2 regions of the Proteiniclasticum sp. C24MP genome follow, and region 2 is predicted to be linked to the other one. Evidence: a T-box and tRNA genes for the amino acid it is inferred to sense, from the RefSeq annotation. Region 2 holds a T-box; the other holds one or more tRNA genes.
The links. The T-box of region 2 lies ahead of leuS (leucine--tRNA ligase). A T-box ahead of a tRNA ligase gene usually reads a tRNA of that ligase, here a tRNA-Leu.
Positions count from the first base shown of each region.

Region 1: it encodes a tRNA-Leu, which carries the amino acid that the T-box ahead of leuS (leucine--tRNA ligase) is inferred to sense. The anticodon was not compared.

Region 1 covers NZ_JBINJW010000010.1:21,347-30,978, forward strand. The annotation lists gene mazG (nucleoside triphosphate pyrophosphohydrolase) at 1-1,232, shown strand, start outside; gene ACHAL6_RS08665 (HU family DNA-binding protein) at 1,324-1,638, shown strand; gene ACHAL6_RS08670 (RNA-binding S4 domain-containing protein) at 1,840-2,112, shown strand; gene ACHAL6_RS08675 (septum formation initiator family protein) at 2,139-2,414, shown strand; gene ACHAL6_RS08680 (S1 domain-containing RNA-binding protein) at 2,470-2,877, shown strand; tRNA gene ACHAL6_RS08685 (tRNA-Met) at 3,019-3,095, shown strand; tRNA gene ACHAL6_RS08690 (tRNA-Leu) at 3,110-3,196, shown strand; tRNA gene ACHAL6_RS08695 (tRNA-Met) at 3,211-3,286, shown strand; gene ACHAL6_RS08700 (GyrI-like domain-containing protein) at 3,428-3,898, shown strand; gene ACHAL6_RS08705 (GNAT family N-acetyltransferase) at 4,117-4,611, shown strand; gene ACHAL6_RS08710 (hypothetical protein) at 4,943-5,161, opposite strand; gene ACHAL6_RS08715 (alpha/beta hydrolase) at 5,259-6,305, opposite strand; gene ACHAL6_RS08720 (electron transfer flavoprotein subunit alpha/FixB family protein) at 6,411-7,436, opposite strand; gene ACHAL6_RS08725 (electron transfer flavoprotein subunit beta) at 7,426-8,235, opposite strand; gene ACHAL6_RS08730 (acyl-CoA dehydrogenase) at 8,251-9,390, opposite strand; gene ACHAL6_RS08735 (MaoC family dehydratase) at 9,401-9,632, opposite strand, start outside.
Region 2 covers NZ_JBINJW010000001.1:183,334-192,965, forward strand. The annotation lists gene sdaAB (L-serine ammonia-lyase, iron-sulfur-dependent subunit beta) at 1-276, opposite strand, end outside; gene ACHAL6_RS00990 (nucleoside kinase) at 352-1,983, opposite strand; gene fba (class II fructose-1,6-bisphosphate aldolase) at 2,287-3,213, shown strand; gene ACHAL6_RS01000 (MFS transporter) at 3,444-4,718, opposite strand; gene ACHAL6_RS01005 (hypothetical protein) at 5,032-5,226, opposite strand; gene ACHAL6_RS01010 (class IV adenylate cyclase) at 5,596-6,153, shown strand; T-box leader at 6,203-6,398, shown strand; gene leuS (leucine--tRNA ligase) at 6,437-8,875, shown strand; gene ACHAL6_RS01020 (SDR family NAD(P)-dependent oxidoreductase) at 9,032-9,632, opposite strand, start outside.

The sequences.
Region 1 (9,632 bases), on a different contig from region 2:
TTCTCGCTCTTGCAGGAAAGGAAGAACTTGTCTATGCGGTGCCGGGGCATCCGCTTGTAGCTGAAAAGTCTGTGATTCTTATTATGGAAGCCTGCAGAAAAGCGGGGATCGCTTATAAAATCTATCCATCTGTAAGTTTTGTGGATACCATGCTGGAAGCCCTTGAGATTGATCCCATCAGTGGTCTGCGCATCGTGGATGCGTTGACGATAGAAGAGGAGACTCCGGATTTTTCCAAAGGTAGCATCATAACGCAGGTGTTCTCGCCGTATATGGCGAGCAGGGTGAAGATTGCCCTGGGGCAGTATCTGGATGATGAAGATGAAATCATCTATGTAAGAGCAGCGGGAACCGAAGAAGAGGTTCTGAGGCGGATTCCGCTTTATGAGCTGGACAGGCAGAAAGATGTGGATGATCTGACGAGCGTATATGTTCCGCCATTTAAAGGAAGGTATGATTTCTACAGCTTCATGAGGATTGTTGAAAGACTTAGAGACCGCGACAGTGGTTGTCCCTGGGATATGGAGCAGACCCATGAATCTCTCAGAAGATATCTTATTGAAGAAAGCTATGAAGCGCTGGAGGCGGTGGATCTTAAAGACTATGACGCTCTGGCGGAGGAGCTGGGTGATGTGCTTCTTCAGATTCTGCTTCACGCAACCATCGGAAAAGAGGAAGGGGAGTTCACGGTGCATGATGTGATTCGCGCAGTATCGGAAAAGATGATCTACCGTCATCCTCATGTGTTCAACAAGGAAAAGGAACTTACTGCGGATGAAGTGCTGGTCCAATGGGAAGAGCTGAAGAAGAAGGAAAAGAGTGAGGAATCTCTCAGTGACTCGCTCAGCGGGATCTCGAAATACTATCCGAGTCTCTCCAGGGCGGAGAAAATCCAGAAAAAAGCAAGGAAATACGGGTTTGACTGGGATGAGATTTCCTTTGTATTCAATAAGGTAGAGGAAGAGATTGAGGAAATCAAGGAAGCTATGGAGGAAAAGGATCCGGAAAAGGTGGAGAAAGAGCTGGGAGATCTGCTCTTTTCGGTGGTGAATCTCTCGAGGTTCCTGGAGGCGGATCCTGAGCTTTCGCTGAACAGAACTTCAGATAAGTTCATCCGTAGAATTCGCAGAATGGAAGAGCTTTTATTGGCTGAGGGACTCACTTTTAAGGATCTTCCCCTCGAAGAACTGGACAAATACTGGGAAATAGCGAAAAAAGATGAAAAAAATTAAAAAAAACGCTTATAAATAAAGGGTTTCAGGGTTTTTAATAGAATAATAACAGTAGATTCCATTATAAAACAAAAACAAGGAGGAATTTATTGTGAACAAAGCTGAATTAATCTCTGCATTAGCTGAATCAACCAGCTTCACCAAGAAAGATTCTGAGGTTTTCCTGAAGGCATTTCTTGACACAGTGGTTGGAACACTTGAGAAGGGTGACAAAGTTCAATTAGTTGGATTTGGTACCTTCGAAGTAAGAGACAGAAAAGAAAGAGTTGGAAGAAATCCAAGAACGAAGGAAGAAATCAAGATACCAGCATCAAAGGTACCTGTTTTCAAACCTGGTAAAGAATTCAAAGAAAAGGTGAACGTTGTTCCTAAGAAGAAGAAGGCAGCACCTAAGAAGAAAAAATAACTATAATCAGAAACATAGTATTAAAGATGTAGGGAATTCGATTCTTCTACATCTTTTTTCATCTTATGCAATGAAATGGCTTCTGGAACAGGGCTATATTCGTTGAAAATCGAAGTTTTGCTTCACATTAGAGCAATCAAAATATATAATATACACAATGAATGAAAACTATGTTTATTCATGAAGAATGAGGTGAAGAAGTTGAGACTAGATAAATTCCTGAAAGTATCCCGGATCATCAAGAGAAGAACAGTGGCAAAGGAAGCCTGCGACGGAAAGAGAGTTTCCATCAACGGGAAGATCGCCAAGGCGGGTTCTGAAATCAATGAAGGGGATATCATAGAAATTACATTCAAGGAAAAAGGAATCAAAGCGAAAGTGCTGAAAATACAGGAGCATGTAAGAAAAGAAGAGGCATCTGAGATGTATGAGATTCTGGAAGGTGAAGAAGATACAGACGAAGAAGGCGAATAAAGCGTCTTGAAGTTTGGAGGAATACCATGAAAATCGGGAAAGTGTTCGTAAGAGTGTTTCTGATACTGTTTGCAGGTGTCATTGTTTTTACGGTATATAGACAACAGGTCATGATGAATAATATCGAAAAGAATATCGCGCTGCAGCAGGAAGAATTAGTAAAAGTTATGGAAGAGAACGAAAAACTGACTAATTTGGTAGACAGCACCCGGACGGAAGACTATACTATAAGAAGTGCCAGAAGTAGGCTGGGTTTATTAAGACCAGGTGAAATTCCGGTAATTGACTCGTCAGGAGACTGATTGGGTTTCATTATATACTTTATTTATTTAAAATTTAAGGAGGATTCTTATTAACATGACCTTAGAGGTAGGAAACATTGTAGAAGGAACTGTAGTAAATATTACTAACTTTGGAGCTTTCATAGATCTGAACGGAAAGACGGGCTTAGTCCACATTTCAGAGGTAGCTGATACCTATGTTAAAGACATCAAAGAATTTATCAAAGAAGGCGACAAGGTACAGGTCAAAATTTTAGGAATTGATGATAATGGAAAAATCAGTCTATCCATAAAGCAGGGCGTCGCAATAGAGCAGAAAAGATCATCCAGACCTGCAGAGGTTGAGTGGACTGCTCCAGAAAAGAAGAAGCCTGCATCCAGTGATTTTGAAGATATTATGTCTAAATTCATGAAAGAAAGTGAAGAAATCATGTCTGACTACAAGAAGAAGCAGGAAGTCAGAACAAAAAATAGAAAAGGGTAAACCCTAGTCTATCAAAGAGAATAATGAGAGTGGAAAATAATACCTGGTTTGCCCAGGTATTATTTTTATTTTTAATGTTGACAAGGCATAGACCATGATATATAATTAATTTTGTCGCTGAGATGAGGCGGCAGCATATGTGGCGGAATAGCTCAGCTGGCTAGAGCATTCGGTTCATACCCGAAGGGTCGCAGGTTCAAGTCCTGTTTCCGCTACCATTTCTTTTATATATGCTGGAGTGGCGAAACTGGCAGACGCACAGGACTTAAAATCCTGCGGTAGCGATACCGTACCGGTTCGATTCCGGTCTTCAGCACCAACTTAATTTAATATCGCGGGGTGGAGCAGTTGGCAGCTCGTCGGGCTCATAACCCGAAGGTCGTAGGTTCAAGTCCTACCCCCGCTACCATTGAGAAACAGTCTGATGTGTCAGGCTGTTTTTTCGTATGTGGAATTCCGGCTTTGTAAACAGTGCTTCATTGAAAGTTCACAGCGGGATTTCCTGATCGTGTTATAATATTCACGAAAAAATGGAAAGGAGCGAATAAAGATGAAACAGGCAATGCTTGCGATTGAGGTCAGACAGCAGCATTATCAGCCAGTGCTCAGTATCAGAACGCGTACGGACGTTACCCGTCTTCCTGACCTTATTGCTGATTCCTACAGCAGAATCGGTGCGTACCTGAATGAGCTTGATATCGAACCTGAAGGGGCTCCCTTTATTGCGTATTATAACCGGGATATGAATGATCTGGATGTGGAAATGGGGTTTCCTGTGGATGATGTGATTCCTGGAGACCGTGATATGTGTCCGGGAGAGATTGAAGAAGGCAGAATGGTCACCTGTATGTATGTGGGGCCTTATGAAGGTATGAAAGAAGTCTATGGTGAGATGCACAGATATATCGAAGAGAAGGGTCTTCAGACCAAGGGACCAGCTTATGAAACATACTATAATTCTCCCGAAGAAGTGGAGAATCCGGAAGAGCTCATGACTAGAATTGACTTACCGGTATATTAGAATTTGACCGACAGCACCAGTGCTGTCGGTTATCTGTTATTAGGGGTGACATATTCTCTCTTAATGATACAATAGCAATAATGTAAAAAATACACATTTTGGAGGAGATATGAAAGTAATGATTGTTGGGGCAGGCAAGCTGGGTGTGAAACTGGCCGAAGCCATGACCAATGAAAATATGGGTTCTGTTCTTTTGCGTTAGAAAGGAGAAATGGGTCATGGAAATCAGAGAGTTGAGTATTGACGAAGTGGAGGAAGCACTTCTTCTTATTAAGGAAGTGTTTCTTGCAACGGAAGCGAAAGAATGCACTCCTGGAGGTGTCAGTGTCTTTCTTGATTCGCTTAAAGTATCTGATTTCATTGCCATGATCAGGGAGGAGCAGTATATTCTGCTAGGGGTTTTTGATGAAGAGGACCGCTTTGCGGGTGTGCTGGGTGCAAGGGGTGGATTTCTTGCGTTGCTCTTTGTAAGTCTGGGTTGTATGGGTCGGGGTTACGGGAAAAGACTATACAGGTTCTATGAAGATAGACTTCTTTCTGGTGAGGTGGCTTATAGTAAGATTTCAACAAATTCTTCCCTTGGTGCAGTATCTTTCTATGAGAAGTTGGACTTTTACTCTACAGGTGATCAAGAGCAGATTCATGGGATTCCTTTCGTGTCCATGGAGAAGATGCTTTCTCGTGAAGATGGATACACCATATCAAAGACCTGAAAGAAGGAAAAAGATCAAATAAATCAAACATTAGCATTCAGATCAAGGGGGCTGGGTGCTTTTTCTTATGGTTGTATGCACAAGAGGGTATGAGGAGCCTCTTAAGAGAGTATGGTTTAAGTTGAGTTAAAGAGAATCGAGTTTTATCGCTTCTCATTCAGGTATAAAGATGCAATATTTCAGTTAAAGACAGTTCGGATTGGATTCTTCAATAATTTTGAGTGAAACGATGGTAATTCGATCTATTAATTAACGTGATACATAAATAAAAGGACCAGAGAAAATCACTGATGATTTCCTCCGGTCCTTTTATTTTCGGCTATAACACTTCTTACATCCAGAGTGCAAGAACAAGTGCAACTGCTGATATGCCTAGGGTGCTGACTCCTAAAGTCTTATACTGCTTTGGTTTCTGGTATTCCATCAGGTTTCTGTTTTTCTTCGGCACGGATTTCATCTTTGCCAGAGTGAAGAAACTAAGGACGAATATGCCAAATGAGCATGCAGCGATGATGAACAGAAATGCACGCAGTATTTCTCTTAATTCCATAATGTACCTCTCCATTTCCCATTGGGACAAGATTATTTTACATTAGATAGTATAGCATAACTTACCCGGAGAAGTACAAAATGTTATTTTCTTCACATCAAATGCTTCCAAGAAATGCCTCGTATTCTGCCACGAACTTTTCCGGTTCCTCGATCTGAGGACTGTGACCGGACTTTTCAAAGACTGCCTCTTTGAAGATGCCGCCTTCTTCCGCGTACTTTTCAAAAACGGTTCTGGTCTGGGTCACCATGGGCTGTGGCGGATAGACTTCAGCGCCTGGCCAGCCTGGGATGACGCCCAGTTGTCCCAGAAAGCCCACATCACTGAAGGAGGTGTCCGAGACGATCTTATCCTGGGTTCCTCTGAACCAGATGACTGGAGGTTTTGGACTGATCTGTGTAATACCGGTGAGGTTCACATACTTCGGACTCATGGTGTTTCCCACACCTCTGGTACCGGGCCCGAGGAACGGCCATTCAGCTACGGGAGTCGCATCTCCTGGATAGAAATCGTCCCCGATCTCCATGAGGAACATGGATTTCACGAAAAGGTTCTGAAGTTCTTCGGTGATCTCATAGTCGCTGCCGAAAAGTCCTTTCAGCACGTTAGGTGCCGAGGCTGGATTATCCGCACTGACATCCTTGTTTCTGAGGCTTTCCACAAAGGCCTTGTTCACAAGACCTCCACCGGTTCCTGCGTGGGACGCATGGGTCACTTCTCCATCCTTTCCTCTGGTTCCGGAGAAGCCGTAAGGGGAAAGAGGGTTGATGAGTCCAAGGCTTTTAACGTCTTCCGGATAATCCATGGTGTACTGCATGGCGACGCCACCGCCCATGGACCAGCCTATGATATGAGGCTTTTCGATCTTCAGTGTTTCCACAAAGCTTCTGATATCCTCCGACCAGGTCTTCATGCCCTTCGTGGAGTCAATAGGCAGTTTTTCCGTATAGCCATATCCTCTAAGATCCGGTGCAAAGATATGGAATCTGTCTTTCAGAGCATCTATGGTAGGGGTGAAAAAGAGGCTGGAAGAGGTGTTTCCATGGATGAGAACCAGAGGTTCCTTCTCCTTGTCTCCGGCTTCCAGATAGGAGACCACAAGCCTTCCGGTGCTGATTTCTTTCTTTTCTACTTGGGACATCATATACATCCATCCTTTCAAAATCATAGTAAAGGTTATTTTAGACCAAGTTTTCCGCTATGTAAACAGTTTCTAGAAAATCATCTGAATGGAAGAAAAGAGAAAGACCTAAAAAGGTCTTTCCCTGTAGCTTCTGATTTCCTGGGTGAGAAGGGGCAGGATTTCAAGGACATCACCCACTAGACCGATGTTGGAGGAGCCGAAGATCGGTGCATCCGGGTCTTTGTTGATGGCGATGATGTAATCTGACTTCTCCATTCCGGCCATATGCTGGACGGCGCCCGAGATGCCGCAGGCGATATACACTTTCGGTTTGACGGTTTTTCCCGTCTGGCCTACCTGGAACTCCTTGTCGATGCGACCTTCATCCACAGCGGCTCTTGAACCTGCCACTTCAGCACCGATCATATCAGCACATTCTCTGAGAACATGGAAATTATTTCCCACTCCACGCCCACCGGAAATGATGATGTCCGCCTTGGCGATGTCTATGGCCATGTGGTCCTTCGGGAGCACTTCAAGAATCCTTACGGAATCTCTGATGGTCTCAGGCTGGACTTCTCTTTTCTCTATTGTGAAAAGTCGATGCTCATCTATGGGAAGGGCATCCATGACACCGGGTCGTATGGTGGTCATCTGAGGTCTCTTTGTCTCATTGATGATGGTGCCGAAAAGATTGCCCCCGAAGGCAGGCCTAGTGACATACAGAAGAGAGGAGTGCTCATCTTCCGGATCAAATTCAAGTTTTGTGGCATCTGCTGTGAGGCCTGTGTCGCAGCGCGCTGCCAGTCTTGGTGCCAGATCTCTTCCAAGTACTGTGGCCGGAACAAGGAATATATCCGGCTTATCGGTCCTGATCAGTTCATCAAGAAGTGTGGTATAGACTTCCGTGCTGTAGGAATGAAGAGATTCATGATGAATATTTATGATCTGATCCGCACCTCGGTAACCGAGTTCTTTGAGTGCTTCCTCACCTGGTGCACCGAGAATCACTGCTATGACGCTGTAACCCAGATTCGTTCTGTTTTCCTTCAGCCTTACGGCTTCACCGAGAAGCTCAAGGCTTGCATCGTGGAGCTTATCTTCATGATGCTCTATAAAAATATAGATGTCGCGATAGGATTTAATATTCATAGTGAGCCTCCTTCTTTCCGATGAAGTTGTTGTCCATGAGCATTTCAAAGATCTTTCTGGCGGATTCCTTGGGTTCCAGAGAAAGGATGTCCGAGTTCTTGTGGACTTCTTTTGTGAAAGTCTTCTTCACTTTTGTAGGAGAACCCTTCAGTCCTATGGTCATGGGGTCCAGGTTCAGGTCATCGTATTTTATGATGCGGATGTCCTTGTCGAAAGCTTCCATGATCTTCTTCACATGCATGTATCTTGGCTTTGCGATGGTGCTTAAGGTGGTGATGAGGCAGGGCATGTCGGATTCGATGATCTCATATCGGTTCTCCAGCGCTTTCTTCACTCTGATCTTCTCTTTGCTGATTTCAAGAATCTCATCCACGTAGGTGATCTGAGGAAGATTCAGTTTTTCTGCGGTCTGAGGTCCCACCTGGGCGGTATCGCCGTCAATTGCCTGTCTTCCCGCGATGATGAGATCATAATCCATGGTAGCCAGAGCTGCACCGATGGTGTTGGATGTGGCCCAGGTGTCTGCACCACCGAACCTGCCGTCACTGATCAGGATGCATTCGTCTGCGCCCATGGCGTAGAGCTCTCTTAGCATGGACTCCGCCTGAGGAGGCCCCATGGTGACGCAGATGATCCTGGCATCCTGATGATCCCTGATCTTCAGAGCAGCCTCGAATCCTGCCAGATCATCCGGATTCGTGATGGTGGGTACACCGGTGCGTATGAGGGTTCCTCTTTCCTTATCGATCTTCATTTCTGTGGTGTCGGGTACCTGTTTCAGTAAAACAACAATATTCATGATTTCCACTCTCCTTTACTTCAGCACAGATGCGGCAATGACCATCTTCTGCACTTCTGTGGTGCCTTCATAGATCTCAGTGATCTTCGCATCACGATACATTCTTTCCACGGGATACTCTCTTGTATAGCCGTATCCCCCCAGAAGCTGTATGGAAGTTCTTGTGCTTTCCATGGCTACGTCTGAAGCATAATACTTCGCCATGGCCGCTTCTTTGGAATAAGGAAGTCCTTTGTCCTTGAAGGAAGCTGCGCGATAGGTGAGGAGTCTGGCTGCATCTATTTTCGTCTGAAGCTCTGCGATCTGGAACTGAGAGTTCTGGAAAGCGGATAGAGGTTTTCCGAACTGTTTTCTTTCTTTTGTGTATTTTATGGCTTCATCCAGTGCACCCTGAGCGATGCCAAGAGCCTGAGCTGCGATTCCGATTCTTCCGCCATCCAGTGTATTCATGGCGATCTTGAATCCCTTGCCCTCTTGTCCTAGAAGGTTCTCTTCCGGAACCAGAACATCTTTGAAGATCAGTTCTGTGGTGGAGCTTCCCTTGATGCCCAGTTTGTGCTCTGTCTTACCGATGGTGAATCCTTCCATGCCTTTTTCCAGTATGAAAGCGGAAATACCACGGGTTCCTTTGGTTTTATCGGTCATGGCGAAAATGATGAAGATATCCGCATAGCCACCATTGGTGATGAAGATCTTTGAACCATTGATTCTGTAATGAGATCCTTCTTTCACGGCAATGGTCTGCTGCATGGCGGCATCACTGCCGGCATTGGGCTCTGTAAGGCCGAAGGCTCCGATTTTTACACCGGATGCCAGAGGCACAAGATATTTCAGTTTCTGGGCTTCGGTTCCGAAGCTCTGCAGTGGACCGCATGCCAGTGAAGTGTGAGCGGAAAGAATGACGCCTGTGGTTCCGCAGAACTTTGACAGCTCTTCCACAGCCATGGTGTAGATTAGGTTGTCCCCGTCGGATCCTCCGTAGACGGAAGAAACGGGGATGCCCATCATACCGATGGAAGCCATTTTTTCGACGGTTTCCGAGGGGAATCTTTCCATTTCATCCACTTCGGCCGCGATGGGCTTCACTTCATTCATTGCAAAATCCTTGAACAGTTTAAGAGAGAGTGCCTGCTTTTTACTCAGATCAAAATCCATTTTAGTCCTCCTACTTAGGTGGCATGACGGTAGCAGATCCTTTTACTACCACTTCACCCTGCTGATTGTATGCGATGGTTTCCAGTTTTATGATGTTTTTTTCTTCTATGATTTCTGTGACGGTGGCGACCGCCTTGATGGTATCCTGAACACGTACCGGCTTTGTGAATTTAAGCTCCTGCCCCAGATAGATGGTTCCAGGTCCTGGAAGGAGTGTGCCGAGGATGGTGGAAAAATAGGAC
Region 2 (9,632 bases):
GTTCATCCCTTTCATCTTCGCCAGCTTCAGGGATTCCTTGAGGTTTTCATCTGCTGGGTCCATGCCGAGGATTCCGGCTACAAGCGCACGATCTGTTCCATGGCCTTTATAGGTTTTGGAAAAGGATCCGTGAAGGTAGAATTTCACTTCCACCGGTTCCTCCCCTGCGATTCCTCTTGCGATTTTCGCAAGCTTTGCTGCTCCCGCTGTATGGGAACTGGATGGACCGATCATGATGGGTCCTATGATATCAAATACACCATATTTCTTTTTCATATTCTCATCGTTTCCTTAATGGAAACTTTCACCTGCCTTCTGTTTGTCTTTTGTTTCTATTGTTCATTTTCCTGTCTAATAATCGTAGTACTGACTTCCTCCGATGAATTCCCGAAGAAGAGAATTGGTCGGAACATATTCATCAGGCATATCTTCGAAAAGTCTCAGAATCGTGATCAGTCTCTTGGCTTCTTCATAAGTGGGACTGTCCTTGCTGATCTTCATGAGCTCTGGCAGCGTATGCTTCTTCAGCACCGACAGTTCATAAAAGAGCGTAGAGTTGAACATGGCGTCCGCTTCTTCCTGATAGGGAAAGATATTCATTTTTTCTCCCGCACTGACCGAAGGGAAAATAAGAAGGGTCTCTTCCGGGCTGTATCCTCTGGAGATATGATCCCTGGCCATTCTTCTCAGCTTCCTCACATCTGTGGTCGCTATTCGATTATGTTTATCCAGATTCAGCACCGTCAGGGCGCTGATGTAGATCTTGAACTTAAACCTGTCTTCGATTCCTGCCAGAAGCCGCGGATTCAGCCCATGTATGCCTTCTATGATGATAATGCCATTTTCTGGCAGCTTCACTCTTGTTTCAGATACGCCTCTTGTACCCGTCTTGAAATCGAATTTCGGAAGGATCACTTCCTGTCCGCTGAGAATTGCAGCCATATCCCGTTCGAAAAGATCCAGTTCCAGCGCTTCCAGACTTTCAAAATCATAGCTGCCATCCACTTTCTTCGGTGTCAGCCTTCTAGGCACGAAGTAATCATCCATACTGACAGGAAAAGGGATCAGTCCATTGACTCGAAGCTGAACCGCCAGACGGTTGGCAAAGGAGGTCTTCCCGGAAGAACTGGGGCCTGCGATCATGACGATTCTCACATCTTCTCTCTTTTTGATGTCATCGGCAATGTAGGCGATTTTCTTCTCATGAAGTGCTTCCGTGATGTTTATGAGCGTTCTGCCCTCATGATTTCTGATTTTCTCGTTGAGATTTCCCACGAAGCTCACACCGATGAGCTCATCCCATCTTGTCGTCTCCTCAAATATTTCAAACAGTTTATCCTGAGGCTCAAAGGGCCGAAGAACCTCCGGTTCCCTTACCGTCGGATAGCTGATGACAAAGCCGCTCTTATAGGAAGTCAGAGAAAACAGGCTGATATCCCCAGTGGAAACCGCCATCTTGCCATAGAAATAAGCATACTGGTCCAGCAGTCTGTACATTTTTATTTCACTGTACTCCATGTTTTTCAGAAGAAGATAGTTGTCCATGTTGCCGCTTCTCTGAAACATCTCTAAGGCATCTTCCAGCAGCATGCACTCTTTGGTGATGGGATAGTCTTCCTTCACGATTCTTCTCATCTCGACCTCCAGCTTCAGGAGCTCCTCTTCCGTGAGGATTCTGTCCCTGATCCAGCAGTAAAGGCCTCGGCTGATGGAGTGGTCTATGATCAGATCGATTCCGTCAAAAACCCTGTGAAATGCTGTGACGAGAATGAAGGACAAGGTTCTTTCATATGCCTTATGACCAACATAATCATCTGTATAGACCGGCACCAGATTCTTCCTGCCCCTTAATTCCCCATTCAGTTCAAAATATTCCCCTTGTTCTCTTGCCAGAATGGGTTTCAGTCTCCCTTTTCTTAGTTCACTGATTTCTTCGTAACTCATAATCCTTTCTTCATTTTTCCGTTCCACATTTCTCTGCATGGTATCCCCCCATATCTCCCCGATGAACAGCTGTTATTCATTCATTTTTTGTTCTTTTCTATATTATAACGAGAATCCATAAAAATAGCACTCGATTGTTCCACATTAAGCGATTCCTCTTTTACCGAAACCCATTACATCATGAAAATCAATTGTTAACCGTAATTTAAAGTCTTCTATGATATGGTTTCATAGAAAGAAATGCTATATAATAAAAGAAGAGTTTATGTGGGTTCTATAGAGTTCAATCTGGAAATCGCTAAACAGAAGTTTCAAAAGATAAATTGAAAGGTGGTTGTATTAATGGCATTAGTCACAACAACAGAAATGTTCAAGAAAGCCTATGAAGGCAAATATGCTATCGGAGCATTCAACATCAACAACATGGAGATCATTCAGGGAATCGTCAATGCATGTAAGGTGAAGAACTCCGCAGTGATTCTTCAGGTATCCAAGGGAGCAATGAAATATGCTGGCCCAAGATATCTGAAGGCAATGGTAGAGGCGGCAGTGGAAGAAACCGGCCTTGACATCGCACTTCATCTGGATCATGGTCCAGACCTTGCTACTGTAAAGGAAGCAATTGATGCCGGATTCACTTCCGTCATGATCGACGGATCACATCTTGAATTCGAAGAAAATGTGAAGATCACAAAGGAAGTCGTAGAATACGCACATTCAAAGGGTGTCGTGGTTGAAGCGGAACTTGGAATTCTTGCAGGTGTGGAAGATGATGTTCATGCGGAAGAGCATGTATACACAGACCCAGACCAGGCAGTGGAATTCGTTGAAAGAACAGGAGTAGACTCCCTGGCCATCGCCATCGGTACATCCCATGGTGCATTCAAGTTCGCTGGAGAACCAGATCTGAAGTTCCATATTCTGGAAGAAATCGAAAAGAAAATGCCAGGATTCCCAATTGTTCTTCACGGAGCATCAGCTGTAAGCCAGGATCACATCGCCATGTGCAACGAGTTTGGTGGAAACATCAAGGGCGCACAGGGAATTCCAATGGATATGCTGAGAAAGGCATCTGCTATGGCAGTATGCAAGATCAATATGGACACAGACATCAGACTGGCTATGACTGCCGCCATCAGAAAAGCTTTCGCTGACAAGCCTGAAGCTTTCGACCCAAGAGGATATCTTGGCGCAGCAAGAAATGAAATCCAGACTCTGGTTGAAAAGAAGATCGAAGAAGTTCTTGGTTCTGAAAACTCCATGAACTAGATAGAATTTCCATCTTAAAGGCACTGCTTCTGGCAGTGCCTTTTCCATTGCGCATCATTTTTATGCATACTTTCCTTGCATATTTTCATTTCGAAAACCTGGTCTCCAGATCACACCCAAATTCTGACATGATAAAAGAGATTCGAATGAATCTCTTGCTTTGTCCTGACTCTATTAATTATTCGTTCGATCTGGTGATCTTTTCTCACTCAAACACGTTCCCTGAATCCTTAGGCCACTTCCCTATTCTTTTCCGCATAAACCGGTGCTGGAGAACTGAAGGAAGCGAGGCTTGCAAGGATCGGCAGAATCATGAAGGCAAGGAGCACTTCCCTGTATCCGCCGAAATAGTCATAGGCTGCGCCGAAAGGAAGGGGTCCTAGGGCTGATCCCAGAACCATGAATGAAACCGCAAGGCCCCTGATCTTTCCCAGATGCTTTCTTCCGAAGTAGTTAGACCAGAGCATGCCTGTGCTCACCGAGTCAAAGGCCATGAAGGTTCCATGCATGACTGCATAGACCATGAGCACCAGAGTGCCTCCTGCAAAATTCAGTGTCAGCATGATGATGGCATAGAAGATGAAATTGAATCCCTTCACCAGATTGACCTTTACTTTATCCAGCAGAAATCCTGCAAGAAAAGTCATGGGAATCTGACTGAAAGCGGTGATGGATAAAATCACTGCACCGAATGCGGAGTCAAATCCTTTTCCGGAGATGATGGAGATCATATGGAAGGTTATACCCGTGTTCACGAGGGAAGGCACCATGGTGGCCAGTAGCATCAGCCAGAAGGCACGGGTTCCTTTTGCTTCACTGAGCGTCCAGGAACGCTCTACTTCCTCCTCAGGCAGAGCATCATGGCTTTCCCTCTCCCTATCTTCAGTATTCTTTCCGATGATGCCATCTGGAAGCATACCGATGTCTTCTGGTCTGTTTTTCACGAAAAAGAAGGCCACAGGAAGCATAATGAGCACCATAGCCACCGCCCAGAAAATCCAGGCTCTTGAAAGGCCGAAGTTTTCAATGAGATAATTGTTCAGGGGGGGAACAAGAGCTGAACCTAGAACCCCTCCGATGGAAATCAGTGAAAGCGCTCTCCCCCTCTTCCTTATGAACCACTGTGGAATGAGAACGGAGGGAATGAGACTCAGGGATCCCTGACCGAACATCCTGATGAAGATGAATCCGAAAAAGATCATCCAGGGCGCTCGGATGGCACTCATCCAGACAAGAACGATCCCGAATAAGAAACTGATGAGTACAGCCGATTTTCTATGTCCTCTGCTGTCGATGAGTTTCCCCACAAAGGGCATGGAGAAACCGGAAATCAGTGTGGCGATGGAATAGAAACTTGAAATCTGGGATCTGGACCATCCGAACTGCTCTATATAATGATCGATGAAAATCGATACGGAAAACGTCTGTCCCGGTGAGGAAAAAAGCAGCATCAGTGCTCCTACAAGAACAATTATCCATCCATAATACAGTTTTGATTTCTTCATGCTTTCTCTCCTCAATCTCTTCGTTTCCTTCTATCAGCTGCATCTATATACTGCAGTAATCCACTGTTCATCCTACCAGAAGTGCACTGGAACATCAATGTTCGTGGCCTGTAATCTGTAATCTGATGACGCTTCCGTGTATCGCTTATTTCTGAACATAAGAAAAAGAGCTGAAATCCAGCTCCTTCTCTCATCTCTTCACCATGGTACCTTAAACTGTTCGTACATGGCCTTCTCTTTTGTTCCTTACCACTGTAACGTGGCTTATCTTATGCTGTCTTCAGCCTAAGCTGCTTCTCTTTTGTTCGAAGTCCTATAAACTTCCTGCGGGAAGACTGATCTTCTCCAATTTGTGCTTTATATTAAAAAACTCATTTTCTAGAATATTGATCTTCTGTTCAATCAGATTCCTGTTGGTTTCCTTAACTGCAGCACCAAGTTCTTTGGATAATATACTCAGCTCCTCGCTGATCGCATAAATCCTCTTTGTAGCATCATATGCATTCATATTCTACACCTCACTTAATGACATTTTCTTTTAAGGTCCCGTGGGAGATTTTTTAGATCCGGTACGCCTGTACCTCTTAAAGGAATAAATGTATAATTACTTCAACAGGTTTATCTTTTTCCTGTTACAACTGCATTTTAGCCCTGGTCATGTAAACAGTCAAGGCCGTTTACATAAGTTTATGACATTAGGTTATGAAACTGTTTCAATACTTCGAAATCGTTACAGTAAAGGTAATCATTTTACCTGTTTTTTTCGATTTCACAAGCCTGAAACATCATGAAAAACAAAGAAATCCGGAATACGAAACCAATTGATACACAGATTATGTAATGATTTCAATAAAATCTATTTAAGGAGAGATGGAATATGGAACTGGAAGTGAAGATTCTCGATATCAGTATCGACAACATCAGAAAGATCATGAAAGAGAATGGTGCAGTGCTTGTGAAGAACGAAATGCAGGAGAACTACATTCATGATTTTCCTGACCGAAGACTGCTTAGCAAGAAAGGCTATGCCAGAATACGTGTGGTGAAGGACCAGGAGACCGGAGAGGAAACGGTATTCATGACCACAAAGAAGCTTTTATCAAGGGAAGTCTACAAGAAAATGGAAGAGTATGAAACTGTCATCGAAAACAAGGAAGCCGGTCTTGGCATCTTCCGTTCCCTAGGTCTGCAGCTCATTGAAAACATCAGAAAATCCCGTGAAAGCTATCAGTATAAAAACACCTTAGTGGAGATTGATGTCAACGACAAGGCATTTGTTCCTTTTCCCTACCTCGAAGTGGAGAGTCCCACGGAAGAAGAACTGGAAGAAGTGGTTGCACTTCTCGGCTACACCATGGAAGACACCTCTTCCTTAAGCATCCATGAAATACTAAAGGAAAGGGGCTTGTCTCCTGAAACGCCGGAAGGTCTGTAATTCAGGAAGAACAGTTGACTTTTATCTTCTCCCTAGGTATAATTTCGATATATGTGCGATGAACAGAAGTAGTAGCATGGGAAACCATCATAGAGAGTCTCTGGCTGGTGAGAAGAGATATGGAGATCATGTGAACTCGTCTAGGGAGCATTGGCTTAACAGGCCACGGTATGAACCGTTACATTCAGCCAAAGTGAAGCGTAAGCTTAATTAGAGTGGTACCACGGATATACTTCGTCTCTTAGTGCAGAGACGAAGTTTTTTTATTTAAAGGAGGAAGAAAATGGCAATTTACGGCAAACACACAGATGAGAAATGGCAGAAAATCTGGGAAGATTCAGGCGTTTTCAAGTTCAGAGAAGACAAGGACAAAGAAAAACTCTATGTTCTTGAGATGTTCTCCTATCCTTCAGGGAGCAAGCTTCATGCAGGACACTGGTTCAACTACGGACCCACTGATTCCTGGGCAAGAATGAAGAAAATGCAGGGATACAACGTGTTCCAGCCCATGGGCTTTGATGCCTTCGGTCTTCCTGCTGAAAACTATGCGATCAAGACAGGCATCCATCCTATGGATTCCACACTGAAGAATATCGAAACCATGGAGGTCCAGCTGAAGGCCATGGGTGCCATGTTCAACTGGGACCACGAAGTGGTGACCTGTGCACCGGACTATTATAAATGGACACAATGGCTTTTCGTTCAGCTGTATAAGAATGGCCTGGCTTACAGAAAGAATGCCCCTGTAAACTGGTGCCCAAGCTGTAATACCGTACTTGCTAATGAGCAGGTTCTGGACGGTGCCTGCGAAAGATGTGGAACTCCAGTCATCAAGAAAGACCTGACCCAGTGGTTCTTCAGCATCACCAAGTATGCGGATGAGCTTCTGGAAGATCTGGATGGTCTGGACTGGCCGGAAAAGACCAAATCCATGCAGAGGCACTGGATCGGCAGATCCTACGGCTCCTCCGTGAAATTCAAGGTGGATCAGAAGGATCTGGAATTCGAAGTCTTCACCACCCGTGTAGATACACTTTACGGAGCATCCTATGTGGTATTCGCTCCTGAGAATTCCATGGTTCCTGCTCTTACAACTGAAGCGCAGAGAGCAGAAGTGGAAGCCTATATAGAGCAGGCAAAAATGCAGAGCGACATCGACCGTCAGTCCCTGTCCAGGGAAAAGACCGGTGTATTCACAGGTTCCTACGCCGTGAATCCCATCAACGGAAGAATTATTCCCATCTGGGTCGGTGACTATGTCCTGAACACCTATGGCACCGGAATCGTCATGGCCGTTCCTGCTCATGATGAAAGAGACTATGAATTTGCAAAGAAATATGATCTGCCCATCGAAAGAGTCATCGAAGGTGGAGAGGATCTTCCCTATACCGAAATCGGAAAAATGATGAACTCGGGAGATTTCAACGGACTCATGGGCGAAGAAGCCAAAGAGAAAGTCACCATGTGGCTGGAAGAGAAAAACAGCGGAGCAATGAAAGTCAACTACAGACTGAGAGACTGGCTGGTATCAAGACAGAGATACTGGGGAGCACCGATTCCTATCGTCTACTGCGATCACTGCGGTGAAGTGGTGGTGGAAGAGAAGGATCTTCCTGTGACCCTTCCTTATGATGTGGAATTTGCCCCAGACGGCAAGAGCCCTCTGGCAAAAAGCGAGGAATTCTTAAATACCACCTGTCCGAAATGCGGCGGGCATGCCACAAGAGAAGCGGATACTTTAGACACCTTCGTCTGCTCCTCCTGGTACTATTTAAGATATGTGGACAACAAGAACGAAGAGGAAGCTTTCGATAAGGACATGATCAACAAGATGCTTCCTGTAGACAAGTATGTGGGCGGACCAGAGCATGCCGTGATGCATCTGCTCTATGCAAGATTTGTCACAAAGGCTTTAAGAGACATGGGCTTCCTGTCCTTCGACGAACCCTTCAAGTCTCTGACTCATCAGGGACTGATTCTGGGACCAGACGGACAGAAAATGAGTAAATCAAAAGGCAACACCATTTCTCCGGATGAATACATCAACCAGTACGGCTCTGATGTGTTCAGAATGTATCTCATGTTCGGATTCTCCTACGCAGAGGGTGGCGCCTGGTCTGATGAAGGCATTCGTTCCGTGGCGAGATTCGTGGACCGAGTGGAAAGAAACTTCCATAACATCAAGGATATCCTGCAGAGCTCCAGCAATACGGACGAGCTTCGCAGCGAGGACAAGGATCTTCTTTACTGGAACGCCAACACCATCAAGGGTGTCTCCGAAGATGCGGAGAAGATGCAGTTTAATACCGCCATTGCAAGGATGATGGAGCTGACCAATGCCCTGACCAAATACATCCCGCTGAAAGCACACAATCACAAGGTCCTGGAAAAGGTCAATGCGGATTTCATCCGCATTCTGGCACCATTTGCACCTCATTTCGGAGAAGAGATCTGGCATCTCTTCGGAAATGAAGGATCTGTCTTCGATGAAGCATGGCCAGGTTATGATGAAGCTGCTCTAGTTAAGGATGAAGTGGAAATCGCCATCCAGATCAACGGCAAGATCAAGGAAAGAATCATGATTCCTTCTACCGCTTCCGATGATGAGATCAGAGAACTGGCTCTTGCCGATGCCACCATCCGAAAAGAGACAGAAGGAAAGAATATCGTCAAGGTCATCGTCATCAAGGGAAGGCTTGTGAATATCGTAGTCAAGGGATAATACAGCCGATTCATTCTCAAGAACCAGACAGCACGAGATTACACAATAAAACAACTATATTTCTATAAAGAAAGACCACTCAGATTATACTGAGTGGTCTTTCTTTATAGAAGCATTCTTTCAGAGGTTTTAGGCCATAACCCTTCCAGAGCGCTTTTAGTCCATATGGGATCCGCCGTTGATGTCGATGTCTTCCCCTGTGATGTAGGATGCTTCTTCAGAAGCAAGGAAAGTGATGGTGGAGGCGATTTCAGCGGTTTCACCTGGTCTGCCCATGGGAATTCCATCAATGACCTTCTGCGCCAGTTCTTCAGGCATGGATTTCCAGATGTCTGTGTTTACAAGTCCTGGTGCTACACAGTTTACAGTGATTCCATCCTTCGCCACTTCTCTTGCCAGATTCTTCGAGAATCCAAGCACCGCAGCTTTGGAAGCGGAGTAATGGGCTCCTCCGAATACTCCGCCACCTCTTTTTCCTGAGACAGAGGATAAGCTGATGATTCTTCCCCATCCTTTTTCCTTCATAGGCTTCAGTGCAGCCTTGGTTATGAGGAAAAGGCCGAACATGTTCACATTGAAGATTCTCTTCATGTCCTCAAGGGTCATATCCTCCACTGTGACCTTCTGGGATATTCCTGCATTGTTGATCAGTATATCCAGGCTGCCAAAGGTTTCCAGTGTCTTTTCCACCAGATTGCTGACGGATTCTTCGCTGGTCACATTCAGAACCACTCCAAGAGCCTTGCCTCCAGTGCTT